3 regions of the Lactimicrobium sp. genome follow, and region 2 is predicted to be linked to each of the others. Evidence: a T-box and tRNA genes for the amino acid it is inferred to sense, from the RefSeq annotation. Region 2 holds a T-box; the other regions hold tRNA genes.
What was found. The T-box of region 2 lies ahead of alaS (alanine--tRNA ligase). A T-box ahead of a tRNA ligase gene usually reads a tRNA of that ligase, here a tRNA-Ala.

Region 1 (7,562 bases), on a different contig from region 2:
TACGGAACTGCAGGATGCCAATGAGAAAGCTTACCTGCTGTCTCTGCATGCAGTGGATGACCGGGTCGGTCAGTTTCTGCTGTTTCGTGATGCCCGCTGCATTGGCAAGGAGATTGAGCTTAAGCTGGATGACATTGCAGCATCCATCAGTTTACGGCCTGAGACCGTCTCCCGGGTAATCACAAAGTTTGAAAAAGAAGGTGCCGTAAGAAGACTGGGCCATGGCAAGCTGCTTGTCATAGACCGCAGGAAGCTTTCTGCGCTATCTCATGCCTGAAGATCCTGATAATAGCTTTTCGCGGTGACAATACCATCCTGCATCATGATCTTTCCTCTGGCAATCACGCCATCCAGGGAGAGATCATTTTTTAACAGCACCAGGTCGGCATCACTGTCTTTGCCAATGTGCCCTTTGTGAGGATACAGATCCAATGCAGTTGACACCGTCTTTGTAATTGGCATCAGAGCTTCAGAAAGAGACAAGTGCTCATCATTGACAAGATGGCGGACTGTATCAAACAAAGTTGCCATCTTTCCAATTCCCATTCCAATCAGCTTCTTGTCATCACTCCACACCGGGAAACTGCCATTGGAATCCGAAGACAATGTAATTCTGTCCCAGGATACCTTTTCCTTCGCAGCTGCCATCAGATGCGCTGTTCTGGCTGTCTCATTGCCGCTGGTAAAGTCAATATAGCCGCCCTTTGAGGCAAAGATCAAAGCATCCTCGTACGCATTCGCCACATGCGTCGGTCTGAACTGACGAATCGGAATATCCGTATTCTCTACAATGTCCAATACATCCTTGTATCCCTTTTTGCCCCTGCCCGTATGCATGTGCACAATACCTGGCTTTTTTGCCAGCAGGCCGGCTGTTCTTACCTGTGTGGCCAGACGTGCAAGCTCTTCCTTACTGACATTGGAAGAACGATGGTCACTGATGGCAATCTTGACGCCAATGATTTCATTGATAAACGCAACATCTTTTGCCACAGATCCTGTCAGGGTCGTGCTGGGATAGGCATAGGAACCTGTCAAACACCAGGCACTCATGCCTTCTTCCCGCAGTGCCTTTGTCTTGGCGACAAGTTCCTGCACGCTTTTGGCATTGCTGTCAGTGCCCAGCAGGCCAACCACAGAGGTCACACCATACCGGATGCAGTCACGCATCTGCAGCGGTGGAATCAAAGAGGCAAAGCCATCCTCACCGCCGCCGCCAATGATATGGACATGCTGGTCAAGAAAGCCCGGCACAAGCAGCTTGCCAGTACCATCAATAACCTTCATATCATCCTTATCCCAGTCAAAGTCAATCTGATGATCCACTTTGACAATACGGTCATTGCATACCAGTACATCATTGATGCCAAGATCTTCCGGTGCATACACATGCACATGCTTTATGATCAGAAACATACTTCACCTCCAAAAAAAGTCCGTTCAGTGTAAGAACGAACCAATCACGCCATACGATACAAGCGACATAATCACAGCTGCCAGGAAGACACCAAGCAGGATGGAAATACTTGCCTTCTTCAGGTCCATATCAAAGACAGATGCCACCAGAGAACCTGTCCAGGCGCCTGTGCCAGGCAGCGGAATACCAACAAACAGCATCAGTCCCCAGAAACCATACTTATCAATCTTTGGCTTGTTTTTAGCAGCCTTGGCTTCCAGCCATTCCACGAATTTACCCATGTGATGATCTGCCATGAAATGAAGAAGTTTTTTCAAAAGCAATAAGATAAACGGAATTGGCAGAATATTGCCGGCAACACAGAAAATCAAAGCTTTCCAGAGCGGAATGTTCAGCAGTCTGGCAACGATCAGACCCCCGCGCTCTTCAACAAGCGGAAACATTGAAACGATAAAGACTGACCACTCAGCCGAAATATGCTGTCCAATCGTGGACATGAACCAGTTAATGAAGCTGTTCATACATCCTCCTGAATGCGACTACTCTACCACATCCGCCATACGTGCTCAACCAGAGCTGATATACACCCTGGTAAAATTTGCGGAAAAATATTGTTGACATAAAAAGTTAGAATTGGTATTATAGACAAGCATTCGATGAGATATGGGCCTGTAGCTCAGGTGGTTAGAGCGCACCCCTGATAAGGGTGAGGTCGTTGGTTCAAGTCCATTCAGGCCCACTTCATCGTATGGGGTTATAGCTCAGCTGGGAGAGCACCTGCTTTGCAAGCAGGGGGTCAGGAGTTCGATCCTCCTTAGCTCCACTGATTACGGATGAGAAATCATCCGTTTTTTTCTCTGTTTCTTAAAAGGATGGGCGCTGCTATTCAGCGCCCATCCTTTGTTCTTATCCTTTTGCTTATTTCTGAGGAATCAGGGAAGCATTCATGCCCTGAAAGCGCGGCCTGCGTGCCTTGCTCAATCTGAACAAGCCGCTTACGGTAATACTGAGCTCCGGCAGTCTGCCCGGATAGCGCTCCGTATCATTCTTACGCATATATGCTCTGCCCTGCACAAGCACACGGTCACCAGCCTCAAACTCATATGCCTCATCAGCACGCCAGTCCTTGGCCGTAAAACTGATCACATCCACAGAGCCCTCGTCATCATGAACATGATAGTAATCACGGCTCTGTGTCTCTTTCAGCAGTGTCATGATCTTGCGGTCCTGGTTATGCAGTGTAATCCTGCCAAATGCCATCTTCTCATCCTTTTCCGGCCCCAGGTCTGAACGCAGATGCACAGCACCATCTTCCTCAATCGTTCCAATCGCCGTCACATAGTAGCAGATCACATTGTGATCATGATCCCGAATCGTTTCAAATGCAAAATAATCTCTAGGTCCCATCATTGTCAAATTTCTTCCCAAACTTGGATGTATTCTGTAAACATAGGCTTTATACCACATTTTTCTGTGACGTGCTACCATGAATTTGGAAAAGCGGAGGTTTCCCATGTCAACAATTCTGAAATCTATTCCTGTTACTGCCATTGACGGCTTCACCATCGGGCAGTGTGAAAATACCAATACGACAACGGGTGTTACCGTCATTCTCACTGGTGAAAAAGGTGCTGTCTGCGGTGTTGATGTCCGCGGCGGCGGTCCTGCCAGCCGGGAAAATGCCCTGCTCAATCCTCTTGCCGCAAACGATGCCGTTCATGCCGTTGTTCTCTCCGGCGGATCTGCCTTCGGTTTGGAAAGCAGCTGCGGTGTTATGCGCTGGCTGAAGGAAAGAAGCATCGGCTTTCAAACTGCATACGGGCCAGTCCCGATTGTTGTCAGTTCCTGCATCTTTGATCTTGGCATTGGTGATGCCAATGCCTGGCCGGATGCACAGATGGGCTATCAGGCCTGTCAGAGTGCCCCGAACTTCCTTGAAGGCAATCATGGTGCCGGCATGGGTGCAACGGTAGGCAAAGCCAATGGCATGGAACATGCTATGAAAGCAGGTATTGGCGCAGCAGCATTTCAGCTGAATGATCTGCAGGTAGGCGCCATTGCCGTCGTCAACGCCTTTGGCGATATCTATGATCCTGATACCGGCAGAAAGCTGGCAGGACTGCGGGATGATGATGGCACAATGACACCAAGCTGTGAAGAGGCACTGTACCAGATGGCACCGCAGCTGGCCCATACCAACACAACCATCGCTGCGATATTAACCAATGGCATCTTCAACAAGACAGAGCTCACCAAAATTGCCGGGATGGGCCATGACGGCTATGCCCGTGCCATCAATCCCGTGCATACCATGTTTGACGGTGACTCTCTGTATGCCCTGAGCCACCCTGCTGTTAAAGCAGACATCAATGTGGCAGGCACACTGGCCGCAAGAGCAGTCGCAAAAGCCATTGATGCCGCTGTTCTGCATACTCAGGCAGCTTTTGGACTGCCCTGTGCCAAAGACATGCTTGCAAAGTAAAAAAACAGGTTTTGAAGAAAGTCTGGCGTAAATCCAGTCTTCTTCATGACCTGTTTTATTTTACGGCATCCATAAGCTTTTCTCTCTGGCGGACAGAGCGTTTCAGCCAGCCTCCCTGGAAGTAATACAGGAAGAACATGGCCGAAGTCGCGATCCAGCTGATTGGATAGCATACAAGCGTATCAAACAGACGGGTGGCAGGGAAAAACAGGATCCACAGGATTCTGAATGCTCCAACACCAATTGCAGTCATGACCATAGGAACAACAGAATCACCGCATGCACGCATAGACGAGGAAAGAATCTCGACGCCACAGAATGTCACCCAGAACGGGCACATGTACCACAGCATCTGCATACCAATATTGATGACACCCTCATCTGGTGTAAACAGACGGTAAATCCAGCGGCCCAGCAGCAGGCATCCTAAAGAAATTGCACTGGCCCCGATGACATACATGAGCAATCCTTTATGAATGCCCTTCTTCACACGGGTAATATTGCCCGCCCCGAAGTTCTGGCCGCAGAATGTCAGCACTGCCTGTCCAAGTGCTGCCGAGGAATTCCAGAACAGGGCATCAATCTTGCCAAAAGCAGTAAATGCAGCGACGGTATCTGTACCATAGCTGTTGACACTGGACTGAATAAACAGGTTGGCGATGGAATACAGGCAGGACTGAATGCCCACCGGGAAACCGATGATAACAACGCTCTTGAGCACATTCCAGTCAACGGACAGATCGCGTATCTTAAATGCATAAATATCATCGGTTCTGGCCAGCACCCACAGTGTCAAAGCACAGGAAACAACTTCTGAAAGTACCGTTGCGATGGCAGCCCCAGCTACTGACCAGTGGAAGCCTACGACAAACAGAATATCCAGTACGATATTGGTAATACAGGATGCCGCCAGAAAATATAATGGGCGTTTGGAATCACCGACAGCACGCAGAATGCCGGCACCGTTGTTATAAATCAAAGACGGCACCATCCCGGTCAGATACAGGCGCATATAGGTCAGTGAGTAGCTGTAAATAGAATCCGGCACTTTCAGCAGATGCAGAATGGAAGGTGCTAGCAGAATACCGCCAACCGTAAAAATAATGCCAAGGATCAAGGACAGATACATAGAGCTGTCAACGGCCTTATGCACGCCTTCCTGCTGGCGGCTGCCATAGTACTGGGCAATGACGACGGTCGCACCTGAGCTTAATCCTACGACAAAGCCGACCAGCAGATTGATCACCGTACCAGTGGATCCGCCTACAGCGCCAAGGGCTTCCTTGCCGACAAAATTGCCAACAACAATGGCATCCACCGTGTTATAAAGCTGCTGAAACAAGGAGCCAAACATGATCGGAAAGAAAAAGAACAGGATCTGCTTCCCGATACTTCCCTCCAGCATATCATTCTTAGCATGCATGCTTATACCCTCCCTTCATTTTGATTTCATCATGAAAACAATGGCATCATGATACCACGATCCCGGTATCAGTAAAGCCGCTCAGCCTGAAAACAGCCTGTTTACAAGATGATATACCATTCAGACAAATATCGATGCATTTTATTCCACAGCCTTCAGTGATTCGGCCATGTTAATACGCCGGATAGATCTGCGCATCAGCAGATTTACAATCAATGTAAAGAGCAGTGTGATGACAAAGGAAAGTACATAGGACAGTGCTGTCACATGAACATCAAAGCACATGGTATTCACGACAATACGGGCCATGACTGCTCTTTCAAACAGGGTTCCTGCCGGCATGCCAAGCAGCCCTGCCAGAACAGAAAGAATGATGTTTTCACGCAGAACGTAGCTGTATGTCTCGCGCGGATAGAAGCCAAGCACTTCCACCGTGGCAATTTCACGGCTGCGCTCAGCAATATTGATACTTGTGAGATTGTAGATCACAACAAATGCCAGTGCACCAGAGATGATGACAATCATGGCAATGATGTAGTGCAGACAGGAAAGCGCGCGGTCTACGCTGCTGCGGGTCTCTGTAAGCCGCACCAGTCCTGTTACACCGGAAAGATCTGTCAGACGTGTGGCAAAATCATCTGAGACATCACTGCATTTCAACAGGTATGTATCCGCCTGCCATGAGGCATCGGTAAAGGAGGCATGATTATTCATGATGACGAAATTGCTGATATAGCAGTCAAAGATGCCGCTGACCTTCACGCGCATCTGGTTGTGGTCACTGTCTTCCATCACCATCTCATCACCCACTGACAGTTTCAGCTTGCGGGCAATACCTGTGCTGATGACTGCTTCACCATCCTTTGGAAAGGCAATCTGTTCACTGCCATAATGCAGATGCCAGTAATCTGAAAACGCATCGGTATCCGCAAACTGATACAGCGTTACACCATTGAGCTGCGTGTCCTGACCAACTGTCACACCAGTGGAACTGCCTTCCAGCATGCCGTCAATCTCCGTGCTCTTTTCAAGCTCACTTTCCACCTGGTCATGCACATCCGTTTTGAATGAAAGGGCCATATCATACGTCTGGACCTGGTCAAACTGCAAATCAGCGATATCCACCATGGAATCCTTGACGCCAAATCCTGTCACAAGCAGGCCGGTACAGCAGGCAATGCCGATCACAAACATCACCAGACGCTGGGGATAGCGGAAGGCATTGCGCAGACTGGTCTTCTGCAGAAAGGACAGATGTTTCCAGATGGAAAAACGTTCCAGGAAGATTCTTTTGCCATGGCGGGCAGGCAGCGGCCGCATCAGAGCAGCCGGCACACTGTCCAGTTCATGATGGCAGCTGTACCATGTACACAAAATCATGCCCAGCATCGTTACTGTCAGTGTCAACAAAGCAAGCTTCCATGAAAACAGATACGGCATGGATGCAAAGTGATAGCTGACCTGATAGGCTTTCCAGAAAATCTGCGGTAAAGCCCATGTACCGCCAAAGAAGCCAATGATCCATCCAAGCAGGGCAGCACTGCCGGCATACAGCAGATATTTGGCCGTAATTGCGCCCTCAGAAAAGCCAAGAGCCTTCAATGTGCCGATCATGCCGCGTTCTTCTTCAACCATGCGTGTCATGGTAGTGATACATACAAGCATGGCAATCAAGACAAAGAACAGCGGGAACAGACTGGCAAGACCGCCGACAATTGACGTGTCATTTTCAAAGCTCACATAGCCGGCATTGTCTTTCCGGGTCAGTACATATGTCTTTGGCGCCGTAATACCAGCAGCTTCGCCTGTCCATTCCGTCAGAAAATGGTCATTTAGCAATGTATGATAGCGCTCCTCTGATATTTCACTGGTTTTCTGTTCCACATCATCCTGATATGTATCAAGCAGGCTGTCATAGGCCTTGCTGTAAATCTCTGCCTGGTTGGATAAAGTCAGATCCACCTCCGTATAGTCATCTGATACAAACACGGCATCCTGCACATAGAGAAACGCCTTGATGGTACCGCTGCCAATGGAAGCAGTGCCGCGGTCATTGCCAATATACAGCGGCGATGTGCACAGCCCGGTAATCGTATACGTTTCTCTTTTCAAATCACTGCTGTCCACGGTGATGGTTTTACCAATATCATCTTTGGTAAAGAAATTATCATCCCCAAGACATTCAGAAGTATTCCCCGGCAGCTTCCCTGCGGTCAGCTTTGGCACATTGATCTTTGCAG
Region 2 (7,562 bases):
AAAGAAGCGATACTTTCCATCCTGGACAATCCCGTACAGATTGTGACCGGCGGTCCGGGCACCGGTAAGACAACGGTTGTCCGTGCCATGGTCAAACTGTTTCATCTGCTCTATCCGGATGCCGCGATTGTCTGTGCAGCCCCGACCGGCAGGGCAGCCAAACGGCTCTCTGAACTGACCGGCACCTCTGCCGCAACGATCCATTCTCTGCTGCAGTGGGATCTGGATTCCAACACCTTTGGCAAAGATGAAGATGATCCGATACAGGCAGATCTATTGGTGATTGATGAGTTTTCCATGGTGGATGCCTGGCTGTTCTACCATCTGCTCAAAGCAAGCGTTCATGTCAAGCGGTTATGCATCATCGGTGATGAAGACCAGCTGCCAAGTGTCGGACCAGGCTGTGTGCTGCGTGATCTGATAGCCTCAGAACGATTTCCTTTGCTGCGGCTGGAACACATCTACCGCCAGAAAGAAGGCTCGGATGTCATTGCCCTGGCCCATCAGATCAAAGAAGGACATCCTGACTTTGAATCACTGAAACATGATATTGTCTTCTATCCATGCCGGGATGAAGAGATCAAGGACAATGTACTTGCTGTGGTCCATAATGCCCTGGAGAAAAACTATACCGTCAATGATATCCAGGTGCTGTCTCCCATGTATAAAGGAGCAGCCGGCATTTCTACGCTGAACAATGCATTGCAGATGGAGCTGAATCCCTACAGCCCTGAAAAGAAGGAGCTGCGCCATGGCTATCAGATCTTTAGGGTAGGTGACAAGATCCTGCAGCTGAAAAACCAGCCGGATGACAATGTCTACAATGGCGATATCGGTATTCTGAGTGATATCCTGGATGCCAAGCAGGTAGAAAGCCATCATACAACCGTTGTTGTCAGCTTTGGTGATCACGAAGTGGAATACAGTGAGGAAGGCCTGGATCATATTATGCTTGCCTACTGTATTTCCGTACACAAGGCACAGGGCTCTGAGTATCCGATTGTCATCCTGCCCATCAGCCGCCAGCACCAGTTCATGCTGCAAAGAAAACTGATCTACACAGCCGTGACCAGAGCCCGGCGCAATCTGGTGATTCTGGGAGATGCGCAGGCTTTCAACAAAGGTGTTGCCACCCTGGAATACCATCCCAGACAGACCGGTCTTGCCCAAAGACTGAAAGAAAACAAAATGGATGTGGATAATCCCTTCTGGACGGAAGGGCAAGGGGATGATCCCTTTGGTGATGAGGATCAGAAAGAAGCGAATCATGCATAAGAAAAGCGCGGTGAGATAAGCTCATCGCACTTTTTATCAGGAATTACTGTTTGGTTAACAAGGCTTCATCACTGGCAAAGACGGTGCCGGAAACTTCCTCAAACTTGGCTAACAGTCTTTCTACCGTCAGCTTCTTCTTCTCTTCACCGGCAATATCAAGAATGATATGTCCCTCGTGCATCATGATGAGACGGTTGCCGTTCCTGATGGCATCCATCATATTGTGAGTAACCATCATGGCAGTCAGATGATCCTTTTCAATGACGGTGTTTGTCAAAGCCAGCACTTTCTCAGCTGTCTTAGGATCCAGGGCAGCCGTATGTTCATCCAGTAACAGAATCTTCGGTTTCTGCAAGGATGCCATTAACAATGTCACCGCCTGTCTCTGGCCGCCGGAAAGCAGTCCGACTTTGGATGTCAGTCGATCTTCCAGACCAAGATTCAGCGGTTTCAGCAGTTCACTGTATTCTTTCTGTTCTTCCTTGGTGACACCCCAGGAAAGACCGCGGTGCTTGCCGCGCCTTGCTGCAAGGGCGAGGTTTTCATCAATCTGCATGGTTGCCGCCGTACCGGTCATCGGATCCTGGAAGACTCTGCCGACATAGGCAGCCCGCTTGAAATCAGGCAGTCCGGTCACATCATGGCCGTCAATGACAATCTGGCCGTCATCAATCGGCCATACACCTGCAACGGCATTGAGCAGGGTAGACTTGCCGGCACCGTTGGAACCAATGACGGTGACAAAGTCGCCGTCATGCAGGGTCAGGCTGACATCAATCAGAGCTTTCTTCTCATTGATCGTGCCTTTGTTAAACGTTTTGGAAATATGTCTGAGAACAAGCGAGTCCATTATTTGTCCTCCTTCTGAAAGCGTGCAGCGTTGCGGCCGGCCCGCGCAAAGGAATTGCGCTTTTTAGCCTGCAGGTAAGGAACAGCCAGGAAGATGGCAACAATGATGGCAGTGAACATCTTCAGCCAGTTGGAATCCAGCTTGAGCCACAGCACAATCGTAACAACGATGTAATAGATGACGCCGCCCAATACGACAAAGACAAGTCTGCCGGCAAAGTTGAGATGGCGTCCGCACAGGGCATTGCCAATGACTTCACCGATGATGACTGCTGCTAAGCCGATGACGATGGAACCGCGGCCCATATTGATATCCGAGAAGCCCTGCAGCTGTGCCATTAAAGCCCCGGAGAAGGCAACAATGCCATTGGAGAAGGCAAGACCTAAGACCGTCATGCGGTCAATGTTGATGCCCTGGGCACGTGCCATGGTGGGGTTGCAGCCGGTGGCACGCATCGCTGATCCGGCTTCGGTGCCAAAGTACCAGTACATGACGGCAATCAGCACAGCGGCAATGGCAGCACCGATGGCAATCGTCGGCGGAATGACACGGGAGGTGACAACCAGGGCATACTTATCTACGGATACGGCCTTATTGGCTGCCATGCCCATGATGGCAAGGTTGATGGAATACAGGGAGAACTGGGTCAGAATGCCGGCCAGAATGGTCGGAATACCCAGCTTTGTATGCAATAGACCCGTGCAGGCCCCGGCTGCCATACCGGCCAGAAAGGCAATCAGCATTGCCAGCCAGGGATTCCAGCCGGCAAGGATTAACATGACACAGGTGGCACCGCCGGTGGTGAATGTACCATCTACGGTAAGATCTGCCACATCCAGCAGACGGAAGGTAATATAGACGCCTAAGGCCATGATGCCCCAGATGATCCCCTGGGCAATACCGCCTGGCAGGGCGCCGATCAGATTTCCAATACTCATTTTCTTATCATCACTTCTCTTTTTTCTTTTTAATAAACGCAGGACATGGGTGCAGAAACCTGCACCCATGTAAATGGACGATTTGTCAGATCAATTCTCAGCTGTATACGCTGTGTAATCATCCGGAACGGTGATGCCAAGCTTTGCACATCTGTCCGCATCATATTCCTTGACCGGATTGTCATAGTACTCAATCGGCATATCGCTGATCTTTTCTTCACCTGTCAGAACTTTGACTGCCATCTTGCCGGTTGTCTTGCCAAGCTCATAGTAGTCAATGGACATTGTAGCAATACCACAGCCGCTCATGATGCCTTCCTCACCACAGATAATCGGAACACCGGCAGGCTCAGCAACATTGTTGATGGCTTCGGTGCAGCTGGCAGCCGTGTTATCGGTAGGAATATACAGAGCATCGCAGTCATTGCAGGCACTCTGGGTGACACTGGCAACATCATTGGAATCTGAGAACGTGTAGACCTTGACCGTCTTGCCATCCTGTTCGAGATACTTCTGTACCTGCTGTGCCTGATAGACACTGTTTGCCTCCGCAGAGCAGTACAGGATACCGATGGTCTTGGCATCTGGCAGCAGCTCATCGAACATCGCTGCCTGCTTGTCCAGCGGGGCCAGATCCGATGTACCGGAAATGTTGCCTCCGACGGTGCCGTTGAAATTGTCCAGAGAAAGGGCAACGCCGTATTCGGTAATGGCAGTGCCAAGTACCGGGATCGTGCTGGTGGCAGAAGCAGCTGCCTGCAGCGACGGGGTGGCATTGGCCAGAATCAGATCCACGCCCTGAGTGACAAACTGATTGGCAATGGTTGTACACTGGGCCGAATCATTGGAGGCATTCTTTAATGTGACCGTTACTTTGTCACCAAGCTCTGCCTTGAGCTCATCCTCAAAGCCCTGGCTGGCTGCATCCAGCGCCGGATGCTGCACAAGCTGGATAATGCCGACTGTGTAGGTGCCGTCACCTGAGCTTTTGGCATCTGCAGAGGAAACCGAGGCAGAGGCAGTAGGACTGGAAGCACAGCCTGCCAGAGCTGCGGCCAGAATACCTGCTGTCATCATCTTGCAAATATTTTTCATAGCTTTCATCTCCCTTGAAATATCTTACAGCATGCATGAATTTTATTACATTTAACACAAACAGGCAATACCAAGCGCACCAGAATTGCCGTCAAATCCGATTTTTTATGCTTTGCAAGCCACATTGTGATACCATAATAAAGAAATCGCTGAAGAGGACAAGTAACGTTCCATCCAGGTTAACAAGAGAGCAGACGGCTGGTGCAAGTCTGTATCCGGAAGAATGCGAAGCTGCCTGCTGAGAGCATGTTAATCCATGCCGTTTCCTGCGTTAAGGGATGAATTAAGGTGCACACACATGTGTGAACCAGGATGGTACCGCGTTGACAGCGTTCCTGGAGATCTGGAACGCTTTTTTATATTTATCAGGAGGTCATCATGACAAACAAACAGCTGACTGGCAATCAGGTACGCCAGATGTTCCTGGACTTCTTTGCGTCCAAGGGATGCATGGTCGAGCCCAGTGCCAGCCTCATTCCCCACAATGATCCAACCCTGCTTTGGATCAATGCCGGTGTTTCTGCCTTGAAGAAGTATTTTGACGGATCAGAAAAACCGGCCTGCAACCGTATCTGCAATGCCCAGAAGTCCATCCGGACCAACGACATTGAAAACGTCGGCAAGACAGCCCGCCATCATACATTCTTTGAAATGCTTGGCAACTTCTCTATCGGCGACTACTTCAAGACCGAGGCCATCACCTGGGCATGGGAGTTTCTGACCAGCCCGAAGTGGATCGGCTTTGATCCCAAGCGCCTGTATGTCACTGTCTATCCGGATGATGTGGATGCCTACAATCTCTGGGTAAAGGTCGGCATGGATCCCAAGCATATCCACAAGACCATGGATAACTTCTGGGAAATCGGCAGAGGCCCGGGCGGACCGGACACCGAGATCTACTATGACCGCGGTGAAAAGTATGATCCGAAGCACCTTGGTGAAAAACTGTTCTTTGAGGACATGGAAAATGACCGCTACATTGAGGTCTGGAACATCGTTTTCTCCCAGTATGACTGCCGTCCGGGTGAAGTTCCCCGCAGCGAGTATAAAGAACTGCCGCAGAAGAACATTGATACCGGCATGGGCCTGGAAAGACTTGTTGCTTTGATTCAGGATGGCGAGACAAACTTCGATACCGATCTCTTCCTGCCGATCATCCATGCCACTGAACAGTATGCGGCCCATCCGTATTCTGATCCGGCATACAAGATGGCATACCGTGTTATTGCCGATCATATCCGTACGGTAACATTTGCTATTGCGGACGGTGCCATGTTCTCCAATGAGGGCAGAGGCTATGTATTGCGTAGAGTATTGCGCAGAGCGGTCCGCTATGGCAGAAAGCTTGGCATTGACGGTGCCTTCATGTACAAACTCGTACAGGTTGTTGCCGACAACATGAAAGACTACTATCCGTATCTGGAAGACAAGGTCACTTTGATCAGCCGTCTGGTCAAGCAGGAGGAGGAATCCTTTGCCAAGACACTGGACAAGGGTGAGGATCTGCTCAATGCGGCCATGAAGGAACATGAAAAGGAAAAGGCGCTGCCTGGCGATGTCGTGTTCCGTTTGTATGATACATATGGCTTCCCGAAGGAGCTGACCACCGAGATTGCCCAGGATGCCGGGTATACGGTGGATGAAAAAGGTTTTGAGAAGGAAATGGAGCTGCAGAAGCAGAGAGCCAGAGATGCCCGTGCCAATGTGCAGTCCATGCATGGCCAGTCCAAGGATCTGATGGATTTCACCAAGGAAAGTGTGTTCACCGGCTATACAGACAAGACCTGTAAGGGTGAAGTCATCGGCCTGTTCCATGATGGCGTAGCGGTCAATGAGCTTTCCGGGGAAGGTGATGTCATTCTTTCCGAAACATGCTTCTATGCTGAAAGCGGCGGCCAGTGTGCTGATACCGGCAAGCTGTGGAATGATACGTTCAAGGCAGATGTTGTGGATGTGCAGAAAGCACCGCACAAACAGCATATGCATCATATCGACCATGTTGAGGGCATTGTTCACATCGGTGATGTGCTGGAAGGTGCCTATGACTATGCGGCAAGACAGAGAACAAGAGCGAACCATTCTTCTCTGCATCTGCTGCAGGCAGCACTGCGTCAGGTACTGGGTGATCACATTGCCCAGGCTGGTTCCTACAATGGACCTGACTATGGCCGTTTCGACTTCACGCATTTTGAAAAGCCAACGGCTGAGCAGCTGAAGGAAGTTGAGCGTATCGTCAACGAGAAGATCAATGAAGATCTGCCGGTCACAACCCAGGTACTGCCGATTGAAGAGGCAAAGAAGACCGGTGCTACCGCCCTGTTTGATGAGAAGTACGGTGATACGGTCAGAGTTGTTTCCATGGGTGATTTCTCCAAGGAATTCTGCGCCGGTACCCATGTTAATAACACCGGTGATCTGGGCAGCTTCCATATCCTGTCTGAGGAATCTGTTGGCTCTGGTGTACGCCGGATTACCTCTGTTACCAAGATGAAGTCCTATGACAGCTTCAAGCAGGAAGAGGAAACACTGGATGATCTGGCTGCTCTTCTCAAGCTGAAGAAGGCAGACGGCCTGCATGATCGCATTGAGAGACTGCTGGAAGAAAATGCGGCTCTCAAGAAGGAAGTGGCAGCAGCCAATGAGAAAGCTCTGCAGGCAGATGCGGAAAGCAAGCTGTCTCAGGCAAAGGAAATCAATGGCCTGCATGTGCTGAGCGTGAAGCTGAAGAACTTTGATGCTGGCGAGCTCAAGAAGTATGCCGAGCTGCTGCGCAATAAGATGCAGGATGGCTTTGTGTTTGTGGCTGATGAAACAAATGGCAAGGTTGTCTTTGTGGCAGCCAGCTCAAAGGCAGCAATTGCCAAGGGCCTCAAGGCTGGTGATGTTGTCAAGAAGGCAGCACAGATCTGCGGCGGCAATGGCGGCGGACGTCCGGATATGGCTCAGGCCGGCGGCCGTGATACTGCCAAGATTGATGAAGCAATTGCAGCAGTCAGGGAAACCATTGAAAATCTGTAAGCGCTATGATGAAAAACCGGATAACCGGTTTTTCTTTTGCCTGGAAGATGTGAAAATTTGCTGAAGTTTCGCATTGCATGCAGGCAGTTTTATATACTTTTTTTGCAATTTGTCCTAAAATAAGTAAAAGGAGGCTCGTATGAACAAGAATAATCAGGATGTAACGGAAACTGTCAGCTTTAATGCCGAAGAAATCCGCCGTTCCAATATCTGTGAGATATTAAAGCATGTATCACAGGCACTTGAGGAAAGAGGCTACAACTCGATCAATCAGCTTGCGGGCTATCTGATTTCCAATGATCCCGCATATATCTCCAGCCACAATAATGCCAGAAGCATTATTCAGTCTGTTGAGCGCCATGAGATCATTGAGGAGCTTGTCAGAT
Region 3 (7,562 bases), on a different contig from region 2:
TCACCAGGCAGATACCGCAGAGCCAGCTACCGCTAACGTACAAACCCATCCAGATGTGGTATTTCCACACCTGGTTTTTTATCATGCATGCAGGAAACAGACTGCAGAAAATGATCCAGCAGAATCAGCATATCATCTTTGTTCTGCATTGAAGTACCATAAGGTCTTGCAATCAAAGTCATATCTGTCAGTGCAAACAGATCTTCAATCTGCCGGCAGGCGTCCTTAACCTGTCCAAAACGTGCATTGCCAATGCAGGCTGCCGGTACATAGTGCCAGCTTTCACTGTGGCTGTAGAACAGGCGCTTCGAAAAGCGCACCGCCTGTTCATCCGGCTGATCATACAGCACATCAAACAGCACAAGCAGGCCATCCCACATGCATGCATTACACTGGTTCACCGCATCCGGAATGATACAGACCCGTCTGCGGATACACTTGCCGCAGCCAATACAGCCGGCAATATCCTCTTTACCAAGAGCACATATATCCACAATCATGTCCTTCTCTTCTATCTTCTCTTTCATAAAGGCAAATGCATCCACCGCCGCAGAACCTTCCTGCCTTGAGGCATTCACTACCAGAATCTTTTCAGCCATCCTGTCTCCTATTCAACCATTTCATTTTACACAGGGTTAGCCAACAGTGCGATACAGGCTTTACATCCTGCTGTTAGTCTTTCCTCAGGAAAGGGAGAATATCATGAAAAAAGCAATTGTTCTGGCAGGCTGTGGGATGCTTGCCATCAGCCTGCTGCCAGCCCATGCCAGCGGCGCCATTGTCATTAATGAAGTACAGCCCAATGATCCAGACAAAGGACCTGACTGGGTCGAAATCGCCAACATTTCCAATACAGCCGTGGATCTTTCCGGGTGGTATCTGAGTGATGATAAAGGAGAAGAGCGCCATACATGCAGCGAAACCACACCTATCAAAGACGGTACAATCTTAAACCCTGGTGAAGTGCTTGTTCTGGAAGAAAACACTGACTTCTCCTTTGGATTAGGAAAAAAAGGAGACAGTGCCATTCTCTTTGACAAAGATGGCAAGCAGGAGGACGCATACTCCTGGGACACAACTGCCAATGGCACCTGGCAGCGGCAAAAAGACGGTACCTTCAAAGATGCCCCGCAGACAAAAGGCCAGCCAAATGAAACAGAACAGAATACAAGTGCGCTGAAGATCAATGAAGTCGATTCCAATCCGGATGACTGGGTGGAACTGATCAATACCGGCAGTACACCAATAGAACTGGATGGCTTCCAGCTGAAAGACAACTCAGATGATCACATCTGGCGTTTCACCAACCACACGATCATTGAACCCAGAAAGCTGCTCCTCATCAACAACCAGACCCAGGGAGAATCCTGGGACAAAGATGGCTGGAAGACAGATACGTTTAACATTGGCTTAGGAGGCGGTGATTCGATCCGTCTGTTTGATGCCAAAGGAAATCTTCTGGATGCATACAGCTGGACCGAACATGCCCAGATCAATGGCAAAACAGCAGGAGCTTCCTATGGCAGACTGCCAGACGGTACAGGAAACTTCGCTCTGACAAAAGAAACACCCGGTGAAGCCAACCAGGCAGCTCCTGCAGAAACTGCCCAGCCGACAAATACACCCGAGCCAAAGCAGACCATTGCCTGGCCGGGACCGGATACTATCACCACTTCCAGCCTCACCTTTCTGGAAGATTCCTCCGGTCTTGATTTCTACAACGGAAAACTCTATGCCGTAGACAATGGCACCGGTAAGTTCTGGGTCATGGATGTGGCTAAGGATGGCACCCTGACAATCGAACCAGGCTTTGAAAACGGCAAGGCAGTCAACTTCACAACGCCAAGCAAAAAAGGACCGGATACCGAAGGCATCACTACTGCCAAAGATGGATATGTCTATCTGGCATCGGAGCGTGACAATTCTGCCAAAGGCACCAATTATAACGTGATTCTCAAAGCAGATCCCAATGGTGCTGAAAACCAGAACGCCATTCAGCAGTGGGATCTGACAAACCTGCTGCCGGCGGTGGATGCCAATGCCGGCATTGAAGCAGTGGAATGGGTTGATAACAGTGAACTCAAAGGAAAGCTGTTCGATCAGAACACCAATGCACCCTATGATCCTGCCAATTATCCCAATGCCACGGCAGACGGCGTCTTCTTTACCGCATTAGAAGCAAACGGCCATGTCTATGCCTTTGTTTTAAACACAAATGGCATAGCAAAGCTGATCGCTGACCTTGACAGCACGATTGGCGGTGCCATGGGGCTTGACTATGACACCTATGAACACAAGCTCTGGATTGCGGCTGACAATGGCTATAACAACATCTCAGCCACCATGGTATTTAACGGCACAGACAAGCCGGACATTACCCTTGTCTCCCCTGCCAAAGGCATCGATATCAATGCCAACAATGAAGGCTTTGCCATTGCCAGTGCAGACTACACCGTCAATGGTGTCAGGCCCGTCTATCACTTCCAGGATGGCATCAAGGAAGGCTCCCTGACAATCGGTGGATTATATTGTGATTACAAACCGGAACCAACAACAGAGCCCACTGCCCAGCCAACCACAGAACCAACGGCAGTTCCTTCTGAAAAGCCAACTGCTGTACCAACCACACAGCCTTCCGCAAGACCTGCCGCAGACAAAGCAGCAAAGAACACTGCAAATAGCACGCAGAAAGCGAACAATGCTAAAACCGCAGCCAAGACAGGCATCGATACAAGCCTGAATGGATGGCTGAGCATCGGCATTCTTGCCCTTACAGCAGCAGGTTTTGTACTGCATATGGAATTCAAGGAAAAACAGTAATTCATACAAGTCCGGTCAATGACCGGATTTTTTTACAGGCAAAAGAAAAGACCGCCAACGCGGTCATTTCGTTATGGTGGAGCTGATGGGACTCGAACCCACTACCTCATCCATGCCATGGATGCGCTCTCCCGGGTGAGCTACAACCCCAGTGCTTCTAAGTTTAACATAAAATTACGCCAGCGCAAAGACGCATGTCATGTGATCACAAAGAATTCTATTGGGCATGCTTCGTGCCTACATTCTGTAATCATTGATACAGCACCTCCTTTGATGAACACATTTTCATGATGGCAATCCACTCCAGAATGATTGGCGTACAATGAGACAAAGAGATTCTTTACGAAAGGGTGAGGTGGGATATATGGCAGCACAGCTGGTCAAGAAGCTGGAAATTGATTGGAACAAAATCGATCAATACAGCTACATCAGACAGATTCCAGCATTTAAAGGTATTACTGAAGTTGAATTCCATTCACCGGTTACCTTCTTTGTCGGAGAAAATGGAAGTGGAAAATCCACCCTGCTGGAGGCAATTGCCATTGCCTATGGCTTTAATCCGGAGGGTGGCACGAAAAACTATTCTTTTTCAACATATGATGATTACTCAGAGCTGCATCAGGCAATACGCTTATCAAAGGGGTATCGGAAAAACAAATGGGGCTATTTTCTGCGGGCAGAAAGTTTCTATAATGTTGCCACAAAAGAAGAAGAATATGCAAAATCCGGACTGGTTCCAATTCCATCCCAGGAGCTCCATTTAAAGTCTCATGGTGAAAGTTTCCTTGAAATTGCTCAGGAAAATTTCACAGATAACAGTCTCTATCTTCTGGATGAACCCGAAGCGGCCCTCTCTGTGCAAAGACAGCTCACCCTGCTTGCCATGATATACAACTGTACAAAACAGGGATCACAGTTCATCATTGTCTCCCACTCTCCTATTCTGCTGGGCATGCCGGATGCGGAAATACTGACATTTGATGATGGGCCGATTCATTCATGTGCATATGAACAGACAGACAGTTACCAGATCACAAAGATGTTCATTGAAAACAGAAAACGTGTATTGGATCTGCTGTTGGAAGATGATAAATCTTCTGCAGATTAGTTTGAAAAACCGTATAAAAGTACAATGCAGCTGCAGTTTTGCACGGATGATTCAACGAATTGTTTTTCACAAATGAAAAAAACCGCTTAAATAAACGGTTTTCTTCAAATACTTCTAGTGAGCGATAAGGGACTCGAACCCATGACCCCTTCCACGTCAAGGAAGTGCTCTCCCAGCTGAGCTAATCACTCAAGTAAGATGATTCTAGCACAGTCGAATAGAAAATGAAACATAAAAATCATGAGACCAATAGATCCCATGATTTTCATGTTATTCATCAGATTCCTGAATATCTGCTTCTTTCTTACCCTGCGGCAGGCGTTCATAGAGACCTGTCATATGTCTGAGCTTCTTGGCCAGTGCAAATGTGAAGTCTTCCTTCTTTGCACGCCATACCCAGTTATTGCCGGTTGTGGAAGGTACATTGAAGCGTGCTTCATCTCCCAGTCCCAGCAGATCCTGGAACTGCATGACTGCCAGATCTGCCACACTCATGTAGGCAGCTCTGATAAAGCCCCAGTTATAGCCTTCCTTTTCATCCAGATGCAGATAATCAATTGCATGTTCACTGAAGGACTTCGGTGAATTCTCCATCCATCCCATGACAGTCTCATTATCATGTGTACCTGTATAGACAACACAGTTGTTAATGAACTTGTGCGGGAGATAGCCGGAACCTGTATCTCTTGGATCAAAGGCAAACTCCAGCACCTTCATGCCCGGATAGCCTGTATCCTTGACCATCTGAATGACTTCCGGTGTCAGGAAGCCCAGATCCTCGGCAATGATGTTGAGGTGGCCAAGCTTCTTTTCAATGGTACGGAAGAAGTCGATGCCAGGTCCTTTGCGCCATCTGCCTCCACGCGCTGTCTTAGCACCATAGGGAATGGCAAAGTAAGATTCAAAACCTCTGAAATGGTCAATACGCAGCACATCCACCAGTTCGAACTGATACGAAATGCGCTTTGCCCACCAGGCATAGTCATCCTTCTTCATACCTTCCCAGTTATAAAGAGGATTGCCCCAGAGCTGGCCATCAGCGGAGAAGCCATCCGGCGGACAGCCTGCAACCTCTGTTGGCTTGCCATCCTGATCCAGTTGGAACATCTGCGGATTTGCCCAGAGATCACTGGAATCCGGTGATACATAGATCGGTACATCACCGATCAAAGACACACCATGATCCAATGCATAGGTACGCATCAAAGCCCACTGCTGGAAGAAGAAGTACTGAATGCCTTTATAGAAGGCAATTTCATCCTTCAGTTTCGCTTCTGCCTGCTTTAATGCTTTGGGATCCCGCTTGCGCAGATCATCTTCCCACAGCATGAAGCTCTTGCCATTGTGGGCATCCTTCAATGCCATGAAAAGTGCATAGTCATGCAGCCAGAAGGCATTCTCCTTTTCAAATGCCGCAAAGTCATCCGGCAGATCCTTGTACAGTCTGTCTACTGCCTTGCGAAGAACCGTAAACCGTTTGTTATACAGTGTTCCATAGTCGGTACGGCCAGGATCACTGCCCCAGTCTTCCTCACTGTACTCTTCTTCCTTCAGCCAGCCGTCCTTTGCCAGCAGATCGAGATCGATGAAATACGGATTGCCGGCAAAAGCAGAGAATGACTGATATGGAGAATCCCCATATCCGGTCGGTCCAATTGGAAGAATCTGCCAGTATGACTGCCCGGCAGCCTCCAGGAAATCAATGAATTCATATGCCGCCTCACCCAGTGTACCAATCCCATAGCGGGAAGGCAGCGCACTGATCGGCATCAGAATTCCTGCACTACGTTTCATAAATACCTCAATTCTAAGAGTATCATCCCTTTACGGCACCAGCCGCTACACCCTTGATAATATACTTCTGGCAGCTCAGGTAGAAGATGATAACCGGAATAACCGCAAGAATCAATGCAGCCATGATGGCACCCATATCGACGGAACCATAAGATCCCTTCATATACTGAATGACAATGGAGATTGTCTTGTACTTCTTGATATCCAATACCAGATACGGCAGAAGGAAGTCATTCCAGATCCACATGGTTTCCAGAATACCAACAGAGATATAGGTAGGCTTCATGATCGGCATGACAACCTTGAAGAATGTCTGCAGAGGTGTGCAGCCATCGATCATGGCAGCTTCCTCAATCTCAATCGGAATCGAGCGGACAAAACCGGTAAACATGAATACTGCAAGTCCGGCACCAAAGCCAAGATACACGATGATGATGCCCCACGGGTTTGTCAGATGCAGCATGTTGGCAACCAGAGACAGTGTGAACATAACCATCTGGAACGGCACAACCATGGAGAAGATGCACAGCAGATAGATGATCTTGGACCACTTGGAATTGACTCTGGTGATATACCATCCGGTCATCGAGCAGAACAGCAGGATGGCAGCGACGGAGAATACTGTGATAAACACAGTCCAGCCGACGGAGCTTAACAGACCATACTTGTTGATGGCCTGCGCATAGTTCTGAAAGCCGATGAATGTTTCGCTTGTCGGCAGCTTGAATGGCTGCAGGTTGATGGAATTCTTATCCTTGAAGGAGTTCCAGAGCACAACCAGCACCGGCATAATCCAGAAGACACAAAGGAATGTCAGGAATGTTGTGCCATACCATTTACCTTTTTGATTCATATTACTGCTGTACCTCCTTGGACTTTGTCAGCTTCTGCTGAATGCCCGCAATTACAACTACCAGGATGAAGAACAGAACTGCCTTGGCCTGGCCGACACCTTCGAAGCCGACACGGCCGAAGAATGTGTTATAGATATTCAATGCCATCATTTCAGTCTGTTTCATTGGCGCGCCTCCGGTCAATGCCAGGTTCTGATCGAACAACTTGAAGCCATTGGTGATCGTCAGGAATGTGCAGATCGTAATGCTCGGCATCATCATCGGAATGATGACCTTGAACAGCATCTGACGGCTGTTGGCACCATCGATTTCAGCAGCTTCGAGCACATCGCCCGGAATTGCCTGGAAACCGGCAATATAGATGATCATCATGTAGCCGATCTGCTGCCAGCAGACCAGAATGACCAGTCCCCAGAAACCAAGCTTTGCATTCAGGTTCAGTGCTGTGCCGAAGTGAACAAGAATACCAGAGAAGATCAGCTGCCAGATATAGCCAAGCACAATGCCGCCGATCAGGTTAGGCATGAAGAAGATGGTACGGAAGATGTTTGTACCATGACGGTCTTTGGTCAGAGCCATTGCCAGTGCGAAGGCAATGACATTGATCAATACGAGCGTCACAATGGCAAACGCTGCCGTGAACCAGAAGGAATGAACGAATGTTGTGTCCTTGAATGCGGTGATGTAGTTGGAGAAGCCAACCCATTTGGCATCCGTGACAGTTGTAAACTTGGTAAAGGAGAGATAGATACCAAGAATAAACGGAATCAGGAAGCCGATGGCAAAGGCAGCCATCGTCGGCACTGTGAATACAGGCCAGTATTTTTTGATATTTTTCTGCATATCTTGTTTTGCCTCAAATCAATGTGAAGAAAGACAGGTCAGCAGATAAGATTTCTGCCGGCCTGTCTGCGTTGTGAATCAAACTAACTCAGTTGTTGGAAGCAGCGAGCTTCTTTTCAGTTGCCCAGTTGTCAACGAATGCT

Region 1: it encodes a tRNA-Ala, which carries the amino acid that the T-box ahead of alaS (alanine--tRNA ligase) is inferred to sense. The anticodon was not compared.
Region 3: it encodes a tRNA-Ala, which carries the amino acid that the T-box ahead of alaS (alanine--tRNA ligase) is inferred to sense. The anticodon was not compared.

The regions. Positions count from the first base shown of each region.
Region 1 is NZ_JAZHUW010000015.1:6,087-13,648, reverse strand. It holds gene SOI44_RS05295 (Crp/Fnr family transcriptional regulator) at 1-277, shown strand, start outside; gene iadA (beta-aspartyl-peptidase) at 268-1,416, opposite strand; gene SOI44_RS05285 (COG2426 family protein) at 1,441-1,938, opposite strand; tRNA gene SOI44_RS05280 (tRNA-Ile) at 2,083-2,156, shown strand; tRNA gene SOI44_RS05275 (tRNA-Ala) at 2,168-2,240, shown strand; gene SOI44_RS05270 (hypothetical protein) at 2,336-2,827, opposite strand; gene SOI44_RS05265 (P1 family peptidase) at 2,931-3,899, shown strand; gene SOI44_RS05260 (MATE family efflux transporter) at 3,955-5,322, opposite strand; gene SOI44_RS05255 (ABC transporter permease) at 5,464-7,562, opposite strand, start outside.
Region 2 is NZ_JAZHUW010000003.1:78,220-85,781, forward strand. It holds gene recD2 (SF1B family DNA helicase RecD2) at 1-1,275, shown strand, start outside; gene SOI44_RS01630 (ABC transporter ATP-binding protein) at 1,319-2,125, opposite strand; gene SOI44_RS01635 (ABC transporter permease) at 2,125-3,063, opposite strand; gene SOI44_RS01640 (ABC transporter substrate-binding protein) at 3,154-4,158, opposite strand; T-box leader at 4,299-4,498, shown strand; gene alaS (alanine--tRNA ligase) at 4,537-7,176, shown strand; gene SOI44_RS01650 (IreB family regulatory phosphoprotein) at 7,316-7,562, shown strand, end outside.
Region 3 is NZ_JAZHUW010000015.1:40,469-48,030, reverse strand. It holds gene SOI44_RS05455 (AraC family transcriptional regulator) at 1-36, shown strand, start outside; gene SOI44_RS05450 (hypothetical protein) at 33-599, opposite strand; gene SOI44_RS05445 (lamin tail domain-containing protein) at 703-2,820, shown strand; tRNA gene SOI44_RS05440 (tRNA-Ala) at 2,895-2,970, opposite strand; gene SOI44_RS05435 (AAA family ATPase) at 3,185-3,928, shown strand; tRNA gene SOI44_RS05430 (tRNA-Val) at 4,047-4,119, opposite strand; gene malQ (4-alpha-glucanotransferase) at 4,199-5,734, opposite strand; gene SOI44_RS05420 (carbohydrate ABC transporter permease) at 5,745-6,575, opposite strand; gene SOI44_RS05415 (carbohydrate ABC transporter permease) at 6,577-7,419, opposite strand; gene SOI44_RS05410 (ABC transporter substrate-binding protein) at 7,508-7,562, opposite strand, start outside.